DNA from 4 places in the Metabacillus sp. KH_069 genome. Region 3 is predicted to be linked to each of the others. Evidence: riboswitches for the same ligand, from Rfam matches in the RefSeq annotation. Region 3 holds a riboswitch; each other region holds the start of a gene.
What was found. Region 3 has a riboswitch for S-adenosylmethionine ahead of AC3ISE_RS19485 (alpha/beta hydrolase). Riboswitches for the same ligand answer to the same signal wherever they lie in the genome.
Positions count from the first base shown of each region.

Region 1: it holds a riboswitch for S-adenosylmethionine, as region 3 does, so the genes downstream of both, AC3ISE_RS04930 (bifunctional homocysteine S-methyltransferase/methylenetetrahydrofolate reductase) here and AC3ISE_RS19485 (alpha/beta hydrolase) in region 3, are expected to answer to the same signal.
Region 2: it holds a riboswitch for S-adenosylmethionine, as region 3 does, so the genes downstream of both, AC3ISE_RS05470 (methionine biosynthesis PLP-dependent protein) here and AC3ISE_RS19485 (alpha/beta hydrolase) in region 3, are expected to answer to the same signal.
Region 4: it holds a riboswitch for S-adenosylmethionine, as region 3 does, so the genes downstream of both, AC3ISE_RS01210 (Na+/H+ antiporter NhaC family protein) here and AC3ISE_RS19485 (alpha/beta hydrolase) in region 3, are expected to answer to the same signal.

Region 1 is NZ_CM174460.1:985,774-990,784, reverse strand. It holds gene AC3ISE_RS04940 (CvfB family protein) at 1-774, opposite strand, end outside; gene AC3ISE_RS04935 (YajQ family cyclic di-GMP-binding protein) at 1,097-1,588, shown strand; SAM riboswitch class I at 1,772-1,903, shown strand; gene AC3ISE_RS04930 (bifunctional homocysteine S-methyltransferase/methylenetetrahydrofolate reductase) at 1,982-3,835, shown strand; gene metH (methionine synthase) at 3,828-5,011, shown strand, end outside.
Region 2 is NZ_CM174460.1:1,090,562-1,095,572, forward strand. It holds gene AC3ISE_RS05460 (hypothetical protein) at 1-1,016, opposite strand, end outside; gene AC3ISE_RS05465 (DMT family transporter) at 1,187-2,074, shown strand; SAM riboswitch class I at 2,146-2,275, shown strand; gene AC3ISE_RS05470 (methionine biosynthesis PLP-dependent protein) at 2,445-3,569, shown strand; gene metC (cystathionine beta-lyase) at 3,556-4,740, shown strand; gene AC3ISE_RS05480 (YfmQ family protein) at 4,933-5,011, shown strand, end outside.
Region 3 is NZ_CM174460.1:3,858,355-3,863,365, reverse strand. It holds gene AC3ISE_RS19500 (VOC family protein) at 1-197, shown strand, start outside; gene AC3ISE_RS19495 (DUF4256 domain-containing protein) at 896-1,465, shown strand; gene AC3ISE_RS19490 (AAA family ATPase) at 1,689-2,423, opposite strand; gene AC3ISE_RS19485 (alpha/beta hydrolase) at 2,474-3,244, opposite strand; SAM riboswitch class I at 3,316-3,422, opposite strand; gene AC3ISE_RS19480 (DUF4395 domain-containing protein) at 3,568-3,984, shown strand; SAM riboswitch class I at 4,058-4,165, shown strand; SAM riboswitch class I at 4,248-4,354, shown strand; gene AC3ISE_RS19475 (methionine ABC transporter ATP-binding protein) at 4,444-5,011, shown strand, end outside.
Region 4 is NZ_CM174460.1:213,539-218,549, reverse strand. It holds gene AC3ISE_RS01225 (DUF3889 domain-containing protein) at 49-375, opposite strand; gene AC3ISE_RS01220 (GNAT family N-acetyltransferase) at 425-1,303, opposite strand; gene AC3ISE_RS01215 (TetR/AcrR family transcriptional regulator) at 1,375-1,998, opposite strand; SAM riboswitch class I at 2,163-2,270, shown strand; gene AC3ISE_RS01210 (Na+/H+ antiporter NhaC family protein) at 2,370-3,656, shown strand; gene AC3ISE_RS01205 (TetR/AcrR family transcriptional regulator) at 3,728-4,384, opposite strand; gene AC3ISE_RS01200 (ABC transporter permease) at 4,445-5,011, opposite strand, start outside.

The DNA.
Region 1 (5,011 bases), 1.6 Mb from region 3:
GAACGCGCCTTTGCTCATGTTAAAGCGTTCTTTAATATCTTCAGGATCGCTTTTATCGAAGAATGGCATCGCTCCGCCTCTTGATTCCATGTAATCATAAAGCTGCTGAGCGTCTGCATCCAATGCTTCATGCTTTCTTGGAAGAAGGGATACGTTGATTGTTCCATCTTCTTTAACATCAATTACGCGTCCTGTTACAAGTTCCCCTAGACGAGGCTCTCTTTTACGCTGCGAAGAGTGAATGAATCCTTTGTAGCCTTCTTCGGTGATTATGTATGAGCCGGCAATAATCATTCTGTACACTCTGCCTGTCACGGTTTGGTTGTTGGCAGCACCTTCCGCTGAGACAATATTCTCCTGCATGACATCTTCCGTTGCAAGCTTCGTGAAAAACCTGCCATTTTTCGTTACCTTCAAAGAACAATAAAGCATGTCCCCCTCTTCAGGCCAGACCTCAATAAATGCGGGAAGAATATCATTTGCCACCAGCGCATCCTTGGATAAGCCGATGTCAACAAATGCTCCCATATCTTCTCTTACACTTACAACCTCAACCCAGTCATAATGATCCTCAGTAATTTTCGGTTTTTTCATTGTTGCAGCAAGACGATCCTCATGATCGACAATAATATAAACCTCAATCTCTTCTTTGCCTTCGATTGGCTCCGTGATTTCGGTTTTGTGAAGCAGCACACGGCTTTCTCCGTCTGTCAAATAGTATCCATAATCTAATTTTTCATCTATTGAAAGCGTCATAAACGTTCCTGGATTCATCAGTGATTTTCGTTCCTTTCTTTTGCAGGTTGCATTTGCTGTTATTGTTAAACTGATTAGGTGGGCAGACTTTGGATTTTGTCTTATCCGGCTCCAGCTCCCAACCCCTCGGTCAGAACGGCTCCGCACTTCGGTTTGTCCGGCTCCATCGCCTAACTCCTCGGCCAGAACGGCTCCGCCAGGAAAAGCAAAAAGCGCCTTTCCTGGCGGAGCCTTATCTGTCTGTCGGAGCTAAACAGGCGATTCCGCACTTCATGTGTTGTTATCCCAAGTCCATTCTACTATAATCTAAGAATAATACAAAGTTCTTGGAGGGATTCTTATGGCGAAGGATAGTTCGTTTGATATTGTGTCGAAAGTGGATATGCCTGAGGTGACGAATGCGATTACGATGACAATGAAGGAAATCGGCACGCGCTATGATTTTAAAGGGAGCAAAAGCAGCATTTCTCTTGAAAAAGAAGAGATTGTTCTAGTCTCAGATGATGAGTTTAAAATGGATCAGTTAAAGGATGTTTTTGTTTCCAAACTGATTAAGCGCAATGTGGCGACCAGGAATATTGATTACGGCAAGATTGAAGGCGCATCCGGCGGTACGATTCGCCAGCGTGCTAAGCTGATTCAGGGTATTGATAAGGATAATGCGAAAAAGATTAATGCCATTATTAAAAATTCTGGTTTAAAAGTAAAAACACAGGTTCAGGATGATCAGGTCCGCGTAACCGGCAAAAATAAGGACGACCTTCAGCAGGTAATTGCAGCCGTTCGCGGTGCAGACTTGCCGATTGACGTCCAGTTTCTTAATTTCAGATAAAGTGAACGAACACCCGGGCTCTTCTCAGCCGGGTGTTTGTTTAGCTGTTCGGCAGGTTTTCCTTTTGATCTATCCTCAATAAATTCCCCGTCTATTCAGAAAACTTTTACTTTTGTATTGAATCTATCCGAAAAAACATGTAAATTAGATATAATATCTTTTTGCTAATTTCATATTTCACCATTCTTATCTAGAGAAGCTGAGGGACTGGCCCTTTGAAGCTTCAGCAACCTGGCATAATGAAACCATCTGTATTCAGCAGAGCTTTCATTCCAAGGTGCTAATTCCAGCGATGCATCCATCGAACGATAAGAAGAAGTCCTGAACGTTCAAAAGTCTTCTTCTTGGAAGGCTTTTTTTGTTTTCTTTACTTGCATGAAGGAGGTTTGGAGTTTGACACTTTTAAACGATTTACAGAACAAGATCCTGATTGGCGACGGAGCAATGGGAACACTGCTTTATTCTCACGGAGTGGACCGATGTTTCGAAGAATTGAATTTATCAAAGCCTGATGAAATCTTAAATGTCCATAAGGCTTATATTGCAGCCGGTGCGGATGTTATTCAGACAAATACGTACGGCGCCAATTATATTAAGCTTTCAAGATACGGATTAGAAGATGAAGTGAGAGCGATCAACCGTACTGCTGTGCAGATTGCCAAAAAAGCAGCAGCCGGCAATGACACTTATGTTCTCGGCACAATTGGAGGCATCCGTGCTTTCAAAAAAAACGCCTATTCTCTTGAAGACATTAAAAGAAATTTCAGGGAACAGCTTTACCTTTTGCTCAGTGAAGAGGTCGACGGCCTTCTGCTTGAAACCTATTATGATCTCGAGGAAATAAAAACAGTATTAGAGATAGCGAGAAAAGAAACGAATATCCCGATTATTACAAACATCTCCCTGCACGAAATCGGGGTGCTGCAGGACGGAACACCTCTGCATGAAGGCCTTTCTCAGCTTGAAGCACTTGGTGCGGATGTTGTCGGGCTGAATTGCAGACTGGGACCTTACCATATGCTTTCTTCACTTGAAGAAATTCCGCTGCCTGATAAAGCGTACTTATCTGTTTATCCAAACAGCAGCTTGCCTACTCTTGAAGAAGGCAGACTTGTGTATGGCTCAGGAGAAAAATATTTTGCAGAAAGTGCTCTTGCCTTCAGAAATCAGGGAGCAAGACTGATCGGCGGGTGCTGCGGCACAACGCCATTGCACATTGAAGCAATGGCAGCAGCGCTTAAAGGCCTGGCTCCAGTTACAGAGAAGAAAGTGAAAATCAGAAAAGAAGAGATTTCTGTCACGTCAGCAGCGGAAAGAAAGTACCCTCCCCTGCAGGAAATAGTGAGCGAGAAACGTTCTCTGATTGTAGAACTTGATCCTCCTAAAAAACTTGGAATAGACAAATTTTTAAAAGGAGCAAAAGCTCTGCAGGCTGCTGGAATCGATGCCTTAACTCTTGCAGATAACTCGCTTGCGTCACCGCGGATTAGCAATGTTGCTGTTGGGTCCATCGTTCAGCAAACACTTGGGCTCAGGTCTTTAATTCATATTACATGCCGCGACCGCAATTTAATTGGCCTTCAATCTCATTTGATGGGTCTTCATACACTTGGACTTACAGATGTCTTAGCAATCACAGGCGATCCATCAAAAATCGGGGATTTTCCGGGAGCAACATCGGTTTATGATCTTTCATCATTTGATTTGATCAGCTTAATCAAGCAATTTAACGACGGCCTTTCTTATTCAGGTAAACCGCTTGGAGAAAAAACCAATTTCTCAGTAGCTGCCGCGTTTAACCCTAATGTCAAATATCTTGATAAAGCGGTAAAAAGGCTTGAGAAAAAAATTGCCTGCGGGGCAGATTATTTCATCTCACAGCCCATTTACTCAGAAAAACAGCTGATTGATGTATATGAAGAAACAAAGCATTTAACCGTGCCAATCTATATCGGCATTATGCCGCTCACAAGCAGCCGCAACGCAGAGTTTATTCATAACGAAATTCCTGGCATTACTCTTTCTGACAGTATCCGGGAAAGAATGGCTCAGGCAGGCGATAATCGTGAGAAAGCCTATCAGGAAGGATTGGCTATCGCTAAAAGATTGATTGATGCTGCCTTTGACTTATTTAATGGAATCTACCTAATTACACCATTTTTAAACTATGAATTAACCGTTGAACTGACAAACTACATTCATAAGAAACAAACTGAGGTCAATGAAAGGAAGATTACGCATGTCTGATATAAAAAAACAGCTTGAGAAAAAAATCCTCGTTCTCGACGGAGCGATGGGCACCATGATTCAGGATGCAAATCTTTCAGCAGCTGATTTCGGCGGAGAAGAATACGAGGGCTGCAACGAATATTTAACGATTACTGCACCAGAAGTCATCGAATCCATTCATGATGCTTACTTGAGGGCAAAAGCAGATATTATAGAAACCAACACATTTGGCGCTACTAAAATAGTCCTTGATGAATATAATCTTGGTCACCTCGCTTTTGAATTAAATAAAAAAGCGGCGGAGATTGCAAAGAAGGCAGCTGAAAAGGTTTCAACTCCTGAATGGCCCCGTTATGTTGCAGGCTCAATGGGCCCTACGACAAAAACACTGTCAGTCACAGGCGGAGCAACGTTTGATGAGCTTATTCAAAATTATGAGGAGCAAACACTTGGCCTGCTCGCTGGCGGCACTGATTTGCTCCTGCTTGAAACGAGCCAGGATTTATTAAATGTGAAAGCAGGCTTTCTTGGCATTAAACGCGCCTTTGAACAAGCAGGAAAAGAAATTCCGCTGATGATTTCAGGAACGATTGAACCTATGGGAACGACGCTTGCAGGCCAGGATATTGAAGCCTTTTTCATCTCGCTTGAACACATGAAGCCTTTATCTGTGGGGCTTAACTGTGCAACAGGACCTGAATTTATGACCGACCATATCCGAACACTGTCAGGAATGGCTCATACGGCTGTCAGCTGCTATCCTAATGCGGGATTACCTGATGAGGAAGGGAATTATCATGAATCACCCCGTTCTCTTGCTCAAAAAGTGAAGGGATTTGCAGAGCAGGGCTGGCTGAACATTGTCGGCGGCTGCTGCGGAACGACACCTGCACATATTACTGCCATTGCTGACGCTGTAGGTGAACTCAGGCCCCGCCAAGTTCCGGGACGTGATCCAGCCCATACAGTATCAGGCATCGATCCGCTGATTTATGATGATTCGATGAGGCCGCTATTCGTAGGAGAACGGACTAATGTCATTGGCTCCAGAAAATTTAAACGATTAATCGCGGAGGGGAAATTTGAAGAAGCAGCTGAAATTGCCCGTGCGCAAGTGAAAAATGGCGCACACGTTATTGATATCTGTCTTGCTGATCCAGACCGCGAGGAATTAGAAGATATGGAAGCATTTAT
Region 2 (5,011 bases), 1.7 Mb from region 3:
CCGGCTTCATCGGCATTTAAAAGAATGATATCTGCTTTCTTTTTGATCCCATACATGAGCTCTGCGGATACAGCTTCTTTTAAAACGATTTTAATGGCCGGTTTTTCTTTTATGAAATCAGGCAGACTCAAATCCAGAACGTTTTTTTCTTGTTCTCTTGTTAATTTTTCAGGGAAATCGTTTTCCTTGATCTCCTTTATTAGGTGAATGGGAATGGTGACCCGTTTAGAGATTCCAGCCTGAAGGTATAAGCTATGTTCCGTCAGTCTGTACGGAGTCAGTCTTATAGCTTGAAGATCTGCCAGAATAAAGAGGACTCCATAGCTGTTTAAAATAAGCAATACCCATGAAAGAACGGGACTAAACGAATGAAGAAGAAAATGAAATCCAGCTGTTTCAAGGACAATGGCATGAATCAGCATGATGTTTAGGGCAATAACACTTGTTTGATGATGAGCGGTGAAATAAACACCTCCATGCTGAGGGGCTTTTTTCCGCCAATTGAAGAAAGCAAAGTAGAAAATGGAAATCTCCGTAAAAAGGATATCCATCAAGCGGTTTGAAGGAACATGATTTTCAAAAGCGGCTTTCGCTTTTGGAAAAAAGAATGGGAGATCAGTATTCAACTTGTAATCTCCAATGATTCGCGGAAGTTTCTTAAAAAAGAGAATAAGGATAAAAATCTCCGCGAGTAAAACAAGAGCTTCACAAGCAAAAAGCAGCCACGGTATAAAGGAGAAAGCCTTCATTTGCTGAACGGGGATGAGAAAGCGGGCAAATCCATAACCGGCAAGGATGACAGGAACCAGATAGGTAAGGGAGTACCTTTTTCTTAAGATAAACAAGTAGGTTAAAAGCGGTATCACAACCAGAAAATCAAGCAGAGAACCTAGAGCTGCTCCCTGCGGAACAGGCTGCATGAATGGAAAACGGTAGATTGCGGCATTTGATCCGGCAATGAGAAGAACCAATGCTGCAAAAAGACCCCATTTTGGCTTTGTTAATGAATGTGTCATTCGTATCGCCACCTTTCACTTATAGGATAAATATATCATGAAAATATGTAAAAAAAAGACAGTTGATTTGAACGGTTTTTGACAGATTCAGGACGCGGCATAATTCCATTCTTCAGCACATATTCCTTATATAAAGACAAGCCCGGTGCAAGGGAGGAAAATGCCTGAAAATGAGGAAATCTGTTCATGTGACAGCAAGTATCTATGCAGCCGTTTCAATTTCTTTCTGGGGAATATCCTTTGTTTCAACGAAAGCTGTTTTAAGTCAGCTAGAACCTTTTACATTGCTTGCTTTGCGCTTTTGTATTGCAGCTGTCTTTTTATTTTTCCTGCTTTTGCTCCTTCGTCAGCCATTCAAAATGAAGGTGGCTCATCTTCCGTCCATTTTTATCCTTTCTGTGCTTGGCATCTTTGTTCATCAAGTGTTTCAAGCAGCAGCCTTACAGTCTATTCAGGCATCGCAAGCGGGATGGATCATCTCTTTTTCCCCGATTTTCACAGCTGTTCTGGCCACTCTCTTTTTGAAAGAAACATTTACGCTTTTTAAAGCAGCGGGCATGACAATTGCTGTACTCGGCGTTCTTTTAATAACTTCATATGGACAAGGCGGGTCTTTACCTTTTCACGCTAACATCGGTTACTTGCTGATGATTTTAAGTACATTGAATTGGGCGGTTTATTCGATTTTGATAAAAAAACTGAAGATCCCATATCCCGCGCTGACAGTTACTTTTTATACATGCTCCTTCGGCTTTATCATGACTCTTCCTTTCTTTTTAAGAAATAATGGCTTGGTTCAGATGGCTTATCTGACAAAGGAAAATTGGACTCATTTGCTGTTTCTCGGAATTTTTGTCTCCGCAGTCGCATACTGGTTTTGGGGCAAAGCGCTCGAAGTCATGGAGGCAACTAAAGTGTCATCTTTTCTGTACTTTGAACCCCTTGCAACTGTGATTGCAGCAGTGATATTGCTGCATGAACCGATTTTGAAGGCAAGCGTGGCCGGAGGTCTTCTGATTATTGCCGGGGTGATGATGGTAAACCGTAAATATTCATAAAAGCCTTGCAAAATATTTGATAATGAGATAAGGTTATAAAAACAATCAATTCAAAAAGTTCATACTATTTATTCTTATCCAGAGAGATGGAGGGTTCTGGCCCTGTGAAATCTCAGCAACCGGAAAAGAACGGGGAATCTTTCTGTTCGAACCAAGGTGCTAAATCCAGCAAGCGCAGGTAATAAGCTTGGGAGATAAGGAGAAGCAATCATTCGATATTAACGTCTTCTTCTTAAATGAGGAAGACGTTTTTTATTTTTATATTATTGGGATGCAGTCTTTTTGCCGGATTAGATGGAATGGCAGTCTTTAGGTTTAAACACACAAATGGAGAAAAACTTGCAGAAACTATTATGGGACGGTGTTGGAAATGTCAGAACGCATTGAAACAATCTTAGCTCAAATTGGAAATCGAAGTGAAAACGCAACGGGAACCGTGAATCCGCCCGTCTATTTTTCTACAGCCTACAGGCACAATGGTATTGGGGAATCAACAGGATTTGATTACGTCCGCACCGGAAACCCGACGCGGCAGATTCTTGAAAAGGCCATTGCAGAGCTTGAGCACGGAGATCAGGGTTATGCATTCAGTTCAGGGATGGCAGCGATTCAGACGCTTATGGCATTGTTTAAAAGCGGAGACGAGCTCATTGTATCCTCTGATTTGTATGGAGGTACTTACCGATTATTCGAACGGGAATGGAGAAAATATGGCCTTGTTTTTCACTACGCAGATTTTAAAGACGGGGACTGTACGCAGCAGCTGATCAATGAACGCACAAAGGCCATTTTTCTTGAGACCCCGACAAATCCTTTGATGCAGGAAACAGAGGTCAGCAAGATTGCGAAAATAGCCCGTGAAAACAATTTGCTGCTGATTGTCGACAACACGTTCTATACGCCGATTCTGCAAACACCGATTTTAGACGGAGCTGACATCGTGATCCATAGTGCCACTAAATATTTGGGCGGTCACAATGATGTGCTTGCCGGTTTGGTTGTTGCGAAGGGAACGGAGCTGTGCGAAGAGCTTGCCCAGCATCACAACGCAATCGGCGGGGTGCTTTCTCCTTTTGATTCCTGGCTCTTGATCCGCGGCATGAAAACCTTGGCTCTGCGGATGAACCAGCATGAGAGAAATGCGGGCCAGCTCGCATCTTTTCTTGAAAATCAGTCTGAGGTGACAGATGTGCTTTATCCGGGCAAAGGCGGAATGCTTTCATTTAGGCTGCAGAAGGAAGAATGGGTCAATCCATTTTTAAAGGCCTTAAAGACGATTACATTTGCTGAAAGCTTAGGCGGAGTGGAAAGCTTTATCACATATCCCGCAACACAGACACATATGGATATTCCTGAAGAGATTCGCGCTGCAAACGGCGTGTGCAACAGGCTTTTGCGATTTTCTGTCGGCATTGAATACGCAGGAGATTTGGAACTTGACTTAACACAGGCATTTGAACTGATGAAGGAGGCGGAGAAAGTTGAGCAACGGTGATTGGAAATTCGAGACGAAACTGCTCCACAATCGTCAAAAGGTGCAAAAAGAAACAGGAGCGGTAAGCGTGCCGATCCATCATTCCTCTACTTTTCACCAATTTGACTTTGATGACTACGGCAAATTTGATTACAGCAGATCCGGAAACCCGACGCGCGAGGCATTAGAAGAAACCATTGCTGAACTTGAAGGCGGCACAAAAGGATTTGCCTTCGCTTCTGGAATGGCGGCCATTTCAACCTGTTTTTTATTGTTGTCTAAAGGCGACCACGTTTTAATAACGGAAGATGTATACGGCGGAACATACCGGATCATTACAGATGTATTGAGCAGATTCGGGATTGAATACAGCTTTGTCGACATGACTGATTTGCACGAAGTGGCATCGCACATCAAGCCGAATACAAAAGTAATCTACGTGGAGACACCGTCTAATCCGCTTTTGAAAATTACCGACATCCAGGGCATTACGAAACTTGCAAAAGCAAATAACTGTTTAACCTTTTTAGACAATACATTTTTAACACCTGTTCTGCAGCGTCCGCTCGAGCTCGGAGTCGATATCGTGCTTCACAGCGCAACCAAGTTTTTGGCCGGACACAGTGATGTCCTTGCCGGTCTTGCAGTAGTAAAGGACGCAGAGCTCGCTGCACAGGTTGGGAAACTGCAAAATGCGTTCGGTGCGGTACTCGGCGTGCAGGACAGCTGGCTTGTCCTACGCGGAATCAAAACACTGAACGTCAGACTTCAGCAATCTTCCGCATCTGCCCGGAAGCTCGCAGAATACTTGTCGAAGCATAAAGCTGTCCGTCACGTGTATTATCCTGGACTAACGTTCCATCCTGGCCACTCCATTCAGCGCTACCAGGCGGACGGACCGGGTGCCGTGCTATCGTTCACACTGGCTGATGAAGATGCGGTCCGCACACTTGTCAAAAATGTGGAGCTCCCAGTATTCGCAGTCAGCCTCGGCGCTGTGGAATCCATTCTTTCATACCCGGCAAGAATGTCGCATGCCGCTATGCCAAAAGAAGAGCGGGAGCGGCGCGGGATCACGGATGGACTGCTGCGCATCAGCGTCGGCCTTGAAGACGCTGACGACTTGATCAAAGACTTTGAGCAGGCATTGGGGAAGCTGCCTGCGCATGCGCATAATAAGTTGAGAGCTTGATAGAGTTTAGGACGATTCCTTTGTGGGGTCGTTTTTTTTTGTGTGTAGGGGATTCATTTCTAAAGACAACTATGAAATGGATGGTCAAAATTATTCCAAATTGGACGGTTATTACATGTGTTCTTAATTGTATAATATTGTCGGACCCCTAGGATGGAATAGATAAGTTATTAAAGTAAAGGTGATGAAAATATGACTTTGGCAGTTTTAATTTCTTTAATTCTAATGAGTGCTATAAAAATAGTAATGACCTGTCTTCCAACTTTTAGTG
Region 3 (5,011 bases):
CAAAGGAGTATCAAAAGAAGATATCTGCCGATGGCATCCCGGCAACAATGTTCGGCGTTGCGGATATTCGCAAAGAGTACGAACGATTAATGGAAAAAGGCGTGAAGTTTACGATGGAACCGACAAAAATGGGCGAAGTCACAATAGCTGTCTTCGACGATACATGCGGCAACCTTATTCAGATTGTGCAGAAGTGAGTTTATGACGAATGTTTCTAAACGACTTTATTGGTAAGTTTTAAGTTCGTGAAGTGTTTTTTATCAAAATGAAACAACTTTAGATTAACCCTGTCCTATTTTTGGACGGGGTTATACTTTCGTCCAATTTGGTTTATGTGGAGGGAAGTGGAAACAAACACCCGGTATGATTCCCCATTTTGGATTTTGCGCAGGGAAGTGGAATCAAAGGTATGCAATGATTCCTCCAATTTGGTTTTTGCAGAGTAAAGTGGAAACAAACACCCGGTATGATTCCTCCATTTTGGATTTTGCGCAGGGAAGTGGAATCAAACGTATCCGATGATTCCTCCATTTTCGTTTTTGCGGAGAAAAGTGGAAACAAACACCCGGTATGATTCCTCCAATTTGGTTTTTGCGGAGAAAAGTGGAAACAAACACCTGGTATGATTCCTCCAATTTGGATTTTGCGCAGGAAAGTGGAATCAAACGTATGCAATGATTCCCCCCAATTTGGTTTTTGGGGAGAAAAGTGGAGACACTTAACAGGTGATGCTGAATGATTCGTTCGCTAAGGTCTCCTTGTTTTTGGAATAAAATAAACGAATTTACTTACTCCTATTTTTTTTGTAAGCTGAAATCACACAATAATTTATTATAAAACAAATAGATATTTATATAAAAATCATTATAAGTAAATACAATTAGGAGGAACTGACATGACAAAAAGCAATAAAAAACAGTTGTCTCAACAACAAAGTGCAGAATTACTCAATCTATTAAAAGTGCGTTTTGAGAAAAACATGAACCGTCATAAAGGTCTTGAATGGTCTAAAGTCCAAGCAAAGCTGGATGCAAATCCTGAAAAAATGTGGTCGCTCAATGAAATGGAAATGACCGGAGGAGAACCTGATGTTGTTGGCTATGATAAACAAAAGGACGAATACATATTCTGTGATTGTTCAAAAGAAAGTCCTAAAGGCCGCAGAAGTGTTTGTTACGACCGTAAAGCGCTAGAGTCAAGAAAAAAACATAAGCCTGAAAATAGTGCTATTGACATGGCAGCCTTCATGGGCATAGAACTATTGAATGAAGAACAATATCGAGAGCTGCAGAAACTTGAACATTTCGATATGAAAACATCAAGCTGGGTGCAAACACCCAATGATATTAGAGAACTCGGTGGTGCTCTTTTTTGTGATTGCCGCTATGACAACGTTTTTGTATATCATAATGGAGCTGACTCCTACTATGCTGCCAGAGGCTTTCGCGGCTTGCTGAAGGTCTGAATATGGCACAAAAAACTGATTGCCTATTACAATTATCCTGAGATTGATGATGTTTCATACGAGGCACCTCCTATAAATATAGACATGTCATTTATCCTCCTTTTTGGATACAAAATAACCTCATCCATAGACTTAAGTAAGTCTTAAGATGAGGTTTGTATTTGCGTTACCACCTTTATTTACAGACCATTCATGTCCTGTTTGAAGCTCAAGAGGTCATTGTTTATTCTTCCTTAAAAAGCTCCTCCAAAAACCGGTCCCGATTCTCCAAAAAATACTTTGTAATCTGATAATGATCTGTGTCCGTATAATCGATTTCGGCAATGCGGTGCGAATCAAAGCTTACTATATTTGCACCGGGAAATCCAAGCAAGATAGGAGAATGTGTGGCAATAATGAATTGTGTGTCACCATCTTTTGTTAAATCATGAATGATGCGCAGCAGGGTCAGCTGTCTTGACGGGGAAAGAGCGGCCTCCGGCTCATCCAGTAAATAGACGGCTTTTTTGCCAAAGCGATTGAGAAAAAGAGATAAAAAGGATTCGCCATGTGATTGATGATGGAGCGATTTTCCGCCATATGATCCAAATACATTACCCGATAACGGGTCTTCATTCAGTTCTTCCAGATAGGATGCAAACTGATAAAAGGACTCGGCTCTCAGGAAAAAGCCATTTTTGATTTTTGGCATCCAGGCAAGCCTGATATACTTCCCTAAATCAGATTGAGAGCTCCTCGTTTCATAAAGATGATGGGTGCCGCCGGCTGTATTGAACCCGCACTGATAAGCAATAGCCTCCATCAATGTCGATTTGCCGGACCCATTTTCACCGACAAAAAAAGTAACAGGGCTTTTAATCTTCAGTTCATCCATGTTTGAAATGGCCGGAATGGAAAAAGGATATGTTTCAAACGAAGGAATCTCTTCTTTTTTTAATTTGATTGATTTTAAGAACATGTTTATCACCTGCTTTTAGTTTAGCAGGAATGTCCGTTTAAAGTCATAATTTAAACGGACATTTTATAAATTGGATGACAGCATAAACGAATGTAGTCCGCTGTTTTATCGGCAATGATCTCTTTATCGTAATCCATGGAAGCAACATGATAGGAGTTATCTAGACTGATGATTTGTTTCATAGTTGATGAGACTTTTTCATAAAGGGTATCGGAGCTGTCCGGAGGGACGACGTGATCTTCTTCGGATTTAAAGATGAGCGCCGGACATGAGACATTTGAAAGCTTTGGTTTTACAGATTTTATCAGGTTAAGGAGATTGTGGACGGCTGTAATCGGAACAGCTGAGTATGTGATTTCTTCAATTCCTTCTGCCTTTATATCCGGTTTTCCTTCGGGGATGTACCTTGGTTCTGACTGATTTTCAAAAGACTCGTATCCAGGCACGCGTAAAGCTGCGTTGATTGTAATCACACCGCTGATTTCTTTATATTTTGCAGCCAAATGCACAGCGAGGATTCCGCCCATTGATTGACCTGCAATAAATACGATGCGGCAGATTTTTTTTAGCTTTAAATAAGCCTGTTCAACGTCTTTGATCCAATCTGTATAACAGCAGGCTTCAAGCTCGAGAATATTAGTCCCGTGACCTTTTAGCCGCGGGGCAAGGACGGTAAAGCCTTTGTCTGCAAGCAGCTTTCCGAGCTCCCCCACACTTTGCGGTGTTCCGACAAAGCCATGGCAAAGCAGAATGCCAATCTCATTTCCTTTATAAAAAAAGCTCTCAGCACCGGGCAATACAGCGTGATTTATTTTAGTCATTTTCCGTTCCTCCAATTCAACAATAATAGAAGAAAAGCCCTATCTTTCACTGGCAATAAAGAGAGGGCTTTTCTTTATCAACCAAAGCGGATAGCTTTGCTGGTGGGAGCACCTTTCCGTTTGCCGGTGGTTGCTGTGAAGTCGGGGAGCCAGATCTCTCGTTCACTCTTGATAATTTATTTAATTCTGATTGGTTTAGTTGGTTTTAATGATCGTATCATGATCAGCTTTTAACTGTCAATAGATTCCTGAAGCATTTGTCTTCACAAAAGACAAAAACTGGAGTAAAATACTTATATTCCAATCAGACAGGTGGGATTTAAATGAACGCCATTCCTAAACCTCTTGTATTAACGAATCAATGGTTTATTGTTTTATCTGTTGCAGCCGCTTGGATTACAGGATTTGGCTGGTTTCTTCTTATACCTCTAATAGCAGGATTAATGGGACTTCTTTTTAAATTTAATCCTATTATGAAGACGGCAAAGCTCTTTTTGAGAAAAAAGCCTTCAGAATATATACCAGAGGATTTTGACCAGCAGCAGTTTAATCAGCTTATTGCAGTGATCTGTCTTAGCCTTGGTTTTCTTGGATATATGATGAACTGGATGACTCTGGCATATATCTTTACCGTTATGGTCGCGCTTGCTGCATTTGTTGCCATTTTGGGCTTTTGTGTGGGCTGCTTTATTCGTTTTCAGTGGCAGCAATATCGATACCGCAGGCTTTCTAAGCAGTGATAATTTTTCTGAAAAAGTGTTGACTTTCTGAAAATACCAGCGTAAAGTAGGACTCACATCGAAAATATGAAACTTCTTATCACGAGAGGTGGAGGGATTTGGCCCTTTGAAACCTCGGCAGCAGACTCCCATGAGAACTGTGCCAACTCCAACAAGCGTGATTTCGCTTGAGAGATAAGAAGAGTGAACGGTCTTTTACCTATGATCTTACCCTCTTCTTGGCTTTCAGGAAGAGGTTTTTTGTTTTCAAAAAATTAATAGATTTCTTATCCAGAGAAGCGGAGGGACTGGCCTGATGATGCTTCGGCAGCGGACTTTTCTAAAAAGTACTGTGCCAATTCCAGCAGGCGAGAAGCCTGGGAGATAAGAAGAGACCTAGTGATTCTTTATGAAGTCATGCCCTCTTCTTGTCGGATAGAAGAGGGTTTTTTTATTTTAAAAATTGCGGGAGGCATACATATGATTCAATTTGAAGGCGTCACAAAGGTTTATAACAGCGGAGGTAATGAAGTGAGAGCACTTGACGGCATTGACCTTCATGTTAAACAAGGGGAAATTTGCGGAGTGATCGGATTCAGCGGAGCCGGTAAAAGCACACTGATCCGCACAGTGAATTTGCTTGAGCGTCCAAGCTCTGGGAAAATCATTGTCGATAATCTTGATTTAACAGCTCTTTCCCAAAAGGAAGTAAGGCAGGTTAAGCGCAAAATCGGCATGGTCTTTCAGCATTTCAATCTGCTGAATTCCAAAACGGTATTCGCCAATGTTGCGATGCCGCTTCTTCTTGCAAAAACCTCTCAAAAAGTAATCAAAGAAAGAGTAACAGAATTATTGTCATTTGTAGGTTTAGAGGATAAAGCGAACCAATATCCTGACCAATTATCAGGCGGTCAAAAGCAGCGTGTCGGAATAGCCAGAGCACTTGCAACACAGCCTTCTATTCTATTGTGCGATGAAGCAACGTCCGCACTTGATCCTCAAACAACAGGCTCCATTCTGAAGCTTTTGAAGAAGATTAATCAGGAAT
Region 4 (5,011 bases), 790 kb from region 3:
GACTAATTCCAAATAAAAAAGGCAATCCCCTAGAGGGACCGCCTAATTTTAACCTGCCTTTTCAAATGTAACCTTGACCACTTTTTTGGTTTTCTCATTATATTCAACGAAAACAAATAGTTGAAACGTTTTATTCTTTTCCTTCAGCGTAAGCTTGAACGTTTCAATTGAAGTTGCTCTTTTTCTTTTTTTTCCTACATGCAGATAGTCTGTGATTTGGGCACCTGGGTATTTTTCCATGGTCTTGCGCATCGCAACTCTTCCGAACTCTTCGTAGGAAAGCACTTTTGTTTCTGCATGAGCTTGAACTAAAAACGCGGTCATACTGCTTCCTGCCAAACAGAAAATCAGCAAGATGTTCAGCCATCTTTTCATTTTTACAATCCCTTCTTTCTTTTTCATAGGGTTTGTAAATGAATGGATTCTATGCAGACATCTCTTTGATCATAAACACCTGCTCTGCTTTTTCGATGAATCCCTCTTTTTCTAAGATTTCATGGACCAGCTGATTGGATTTAGATAGATTGACAGCTGTTCTTTGAATCTCTTCCGTGTTAGAGAATGCGAATGCTTCATGCAGCAGCGAGCGCAAAAGGGCTTCTTTCTCCTGATGTTCAGGGTGTGCCTCACATTGAAATAAAAGGATGCCAGATAGCGTTCCGTCGTCCTCATATTTCCGTTTTGACAGGGCGAATCCGATGGTTTCCCCTTTTTCGTCTACAGCAAGAATAGACTCACCATCTCTGATGTTTTGCCACTGCACCTGCCATGGCGCCAGCTTGTTATAGAAAGGGATATTCTGTACGTCCCGCGGCTTTTTTACCTGAACACGGAATCCGCCTTTTGATTTTTCGAGCTTAAGCGGAGCTGAATGTCCGAGGTGTGCAATCCTGTCTACTACCTTATAGCCCATTTTTTCATAAAGCTTAATCGCACGATCATTATGAGAAACGGCTTCAAGAGTAGCTGTGTCTACATTTTCTTTTTTGTAAAGGGATAATACCTCTTCCATCAGCTTGACCCCTACTCCTTTGCTTCGGTACTCAGGAGCAACACCGGTTCCGCCGTTCCATGCAATTTTTTTGCCATCAATGGTTCTGATTCCATTCAAAACAAGCCCAACCGGCTTCGAGCCGTGAAAAGCAACTACAGATAATGCCGGCGAAAGGTTTTCAAGCACCATTCGATTAAAAAAATTCTCAAGAGACAGCGTCATATCAAAATAATATCCCTCAAAGCCTTTATTCCATGCGGTTAATGCTTCTTCAAGCGTACATTGAGACAATCTTTTAATGGTGATCATAACGTACCCCTTTTCTCAGTAGACTGTAAGCTTTCTAACCTCTTAGTGTCTGGGATGATCCTTTTAAAAACTTAAGCTCTCCCTTTTTCCAAGTACAAGAAGATCATTTCTTCTAAAGCGCGAATTTGTTTTTCATAAGGGTAACTCCCGCCTATTACTGAATAGTGAAGGCAAATGCCATCTATAGTTCCCCACACCATAGAAGATACGAGCGAAGGATCAGTGTCTTTGTTGAATTCATTCTGCCTGATGCCTTCTTCGATGATCTCAATGAGCAGGGCCTGATAGACATTGTCATAACGGTCTGTCATGACTCGCTTCAGCTCTTCGTCCCTGCCTGAGTGAATCCAGAATTCAAGGTGAACCCCGATCATTCTCTGCCACTTTTGAGACAGCTCAATTTCCGCGTAGTTTTTGAAAAACTGGTGAAGTTTTTCTTTTGCAGTTCCGCTCTCTTGAAAGGTATTTTTCAGCTTGGTGATATTCTCCTCTGTCCGCATCTGCATCAGCTGAAGATAAATTTCTTCCTTGCTTTTAAAATAGTTGTAGATCGCCCCTTTGCTTAACCCGGATTCAGCAACAATATCGTCTATTGTTGCAAGCTGAAATCCTTTTTCGCCAAATGCCTTAAGGGCACTTTCCAGGATATGGCGCTTCTTTTTTTCCTTGTATTCATTTGAAACGATTGGAGCCACTTTTACACCGCCTTCCTTAAAAACCGACTATATAGTTTATTTTATTCCACTGATGACGGTAAATTCAAACAATTTCGAAAAAATATTTGTTAAATCTACCATTTGACTTTTACACAATAACCCCTTAATGTAGGAAAGGACTTTTTTAAAAGCTCACATATATCTTCTTATTAAGAGAGGCAGAGGGACTGGCCCTGTGACGCCTCGGCAGCGGACTCGGATTTCCGAGTGCTGTGCCAATTCCAGCAAGCCCTGTGCTTGAAAAATGAGAAGAGCTTATTTCCATTCCGGATATAAGATCTCTTCTTATTTTAGAAGAGATCTTTTTTTATGCACACTGAAAGATCCTTACGAAAAGAAAGGTGGTTCACATGGAAACGAAAGGAAATGGATGGGCGCTGCTGCCCTTACTCATATTTATCGGTCTGTTTGTAGGTTCCGGCATCATCACCGGAGACTTCTATAAAATGCCCATTCTAGTAGCAATCATCATTGCAGCGGGCGCTGCACTTATGATGAATCGAAAAGAAACATTCACTTCAAAAGTGGAGAGCTTTGCTAAAGGGGCAGGTCATCCTGATTTAATGATCATGGTGTTTATATTTATCTTGGCTGGGGCTTTCTCAGAAGTGGCCAAAGGAATGGGAGCAGTTGAATCAACTGTCAATCTTGCTCTTACCTTTTTGCCGCAAAGCTTTTTGATTGTTGGGTTATTTATCATTGGGGCTTTCATTTCACTTGCAATGGGTACTTCAATGGGAACAATTGCTGCGCTTGCTCCAATTGGCGTTGCCATCAGTGCAGAAGCTGATATTTCAGTAGCTCTTGCTATGGCTGCCGTAATTGGCGGTGCAATGTTCGGGGATAATCTGTCTTTTATATCGGATACAACGATTGCAGCCGTTCGGACACAGCAAACGGAAATGAGAGACAAGTTCAAGGTAAACTTCTTCATTGTTTTGCCGGCTGCCATTATAACTAGTGTCGTTTTAATTGTCATTTCTCTCGGCAATCAATCACCAGTTTCTCCCGGAGAATTCAGTTTCATTAAAATGGTGCCATATATAGCCGTTCTTGTAACAGCGCTTTTCGGAATGAATGTAATCGTTGTTTTAACTGGAGGTATCCTGCTTAGCGGAATCATCGGCCTTTCTGATGGCAGCTACACGTTAACGGCATTTCTTCAGAAAATAACAGATGGTATTATGGGGATGGCCGAATTAGTCATTCTTTCACTCTTAATCGGCGGAATGGTTGAATTAATTAAACGAAACGGCGGCATTCACTTTATTTTAGAAGCGATGACGCGAAGAATAGCTTCTAAAAAAGGAGCAGAATTTGCCATTGCCGGTCTTGTCAGCACGACAAACCTTGCAACTGCGAATAATACGATCTCTATTATTGCAGCAGGTTCTCTCGCAAAAGATATGGCGGTTAAGTATGAGATTGATAAACGTAAATCTGCGAGCCTTTTAGATATTTTCTCTTGCAGTATACAGGGGTTAATTCCTTACGGTGCTCAAATGCTGACTGCCGCTCAATTTGCTAAGATTTCACCAACTGATATCCTGCCATTCTCTTTTTACCCATTCTTAATAGCCATCATGGGTATTGTTGCTATAATTATAGGCTATCCGAGATTTAAAGAATCCCGGTAAATCTTATTGACAGAGTCCGTAAATCGGACTCTGTTTTTTATGAGAAAAAGCCGCTCATTCTACGAGCAGCCTTACCTCTTCATCAATCCATGCAAAAGAAACTGAATCGTATATTCTTTTTCCGCTTCATCATCCCAGTCCAGATCCGGCAGGATGATGAACCTTCCAATTAGGAACCCCATAATAGTGGTGATAATCATTCGAAGAACCGTTTCAGGAGGCATTTCAACCATCTCGCCTTTTGCCTGGAAGTGCGTGATCAGCTGCTTCAGCTTCTCAACTGCATGTTCTTGAACGACCTTGCGGAGCTCCCCCCTGAACTCTTCATGAAAAAAAACTTCCTGAAGCAGAATCTTGATCACTGGATGATTTTTCTTGATAAACTCATAGCGGTTTTCAAGAATGAATCTCAGCATTTGTTCAAGATCCTGATGATTCTGTTTTGTCACATCCTGAAGAAAATTCCTCACTAAAAACGGGGCAATGAATTTCGTTATGGTCGGCATGACAATCGAGAACAGCAGGTCTTTTTTCGTTTGATAATGACGGAAGATCGTGCCCTCTGCCACTCCCGCTTTTTTTGCAATTTCGCTGGTTGATGCTGCTGCAAACCCTTTATCTGCAAAAATTTCAATGGCAGCTTCCACTACCTTTTTTTGTTTTTCACTCATCTTGACATCTTCATCGGTCAGCTTAAGCAGTTCTTCAATGGAAAATTGATTGCTCATTTTTTAAAACTCCTCATTCATCTATATTCCCTATTATAAATGAAAAAGATAACACCGGCATTACAGCCTCCTCACCTTTTTCAACGCGAAGATATTAAGAATCAGGAAAGCGAGGGAAAATCCAAGCAGAATATAGACATCCTGTGCAATATCGCTCCATCCATATCCTTTAATCATAATCCCCTGCAGAGCATCCGCACCGTATTTAAGCGGCATGGCATAACTGATGGACTGCAGCCAATCCGCCATCGTTTCCAATTTAAAAAGACCTGAAAAGAAAATTTGCGGCACAATGACAAGCGGTATGAATTGAAACATCTGCAGCTCGTTATTTGCAAATGTAGACAGCAAGGTGCCTAGTGTTAAAGAGGTCATAGCAAGAAGAAACGTAATAAGAAGAACATAGAAATAAGGTCCTTCCATCATCATGTCCAGCACACTTATGGAAAATGCCGATATCAAAATGGCCTGAAATGTAGTAAAAATACCAAATCCAATCACATATCCAAGAACCAGTTCCCATCGTTTAAGCGGCGTCGCCATAATCCGGTCCAATGTTCCGCTTGTTCTTTCACGCAGAAAAGAAACACCTGCAATCAGGAAAACAAAGAAAAAGATAAATACGCC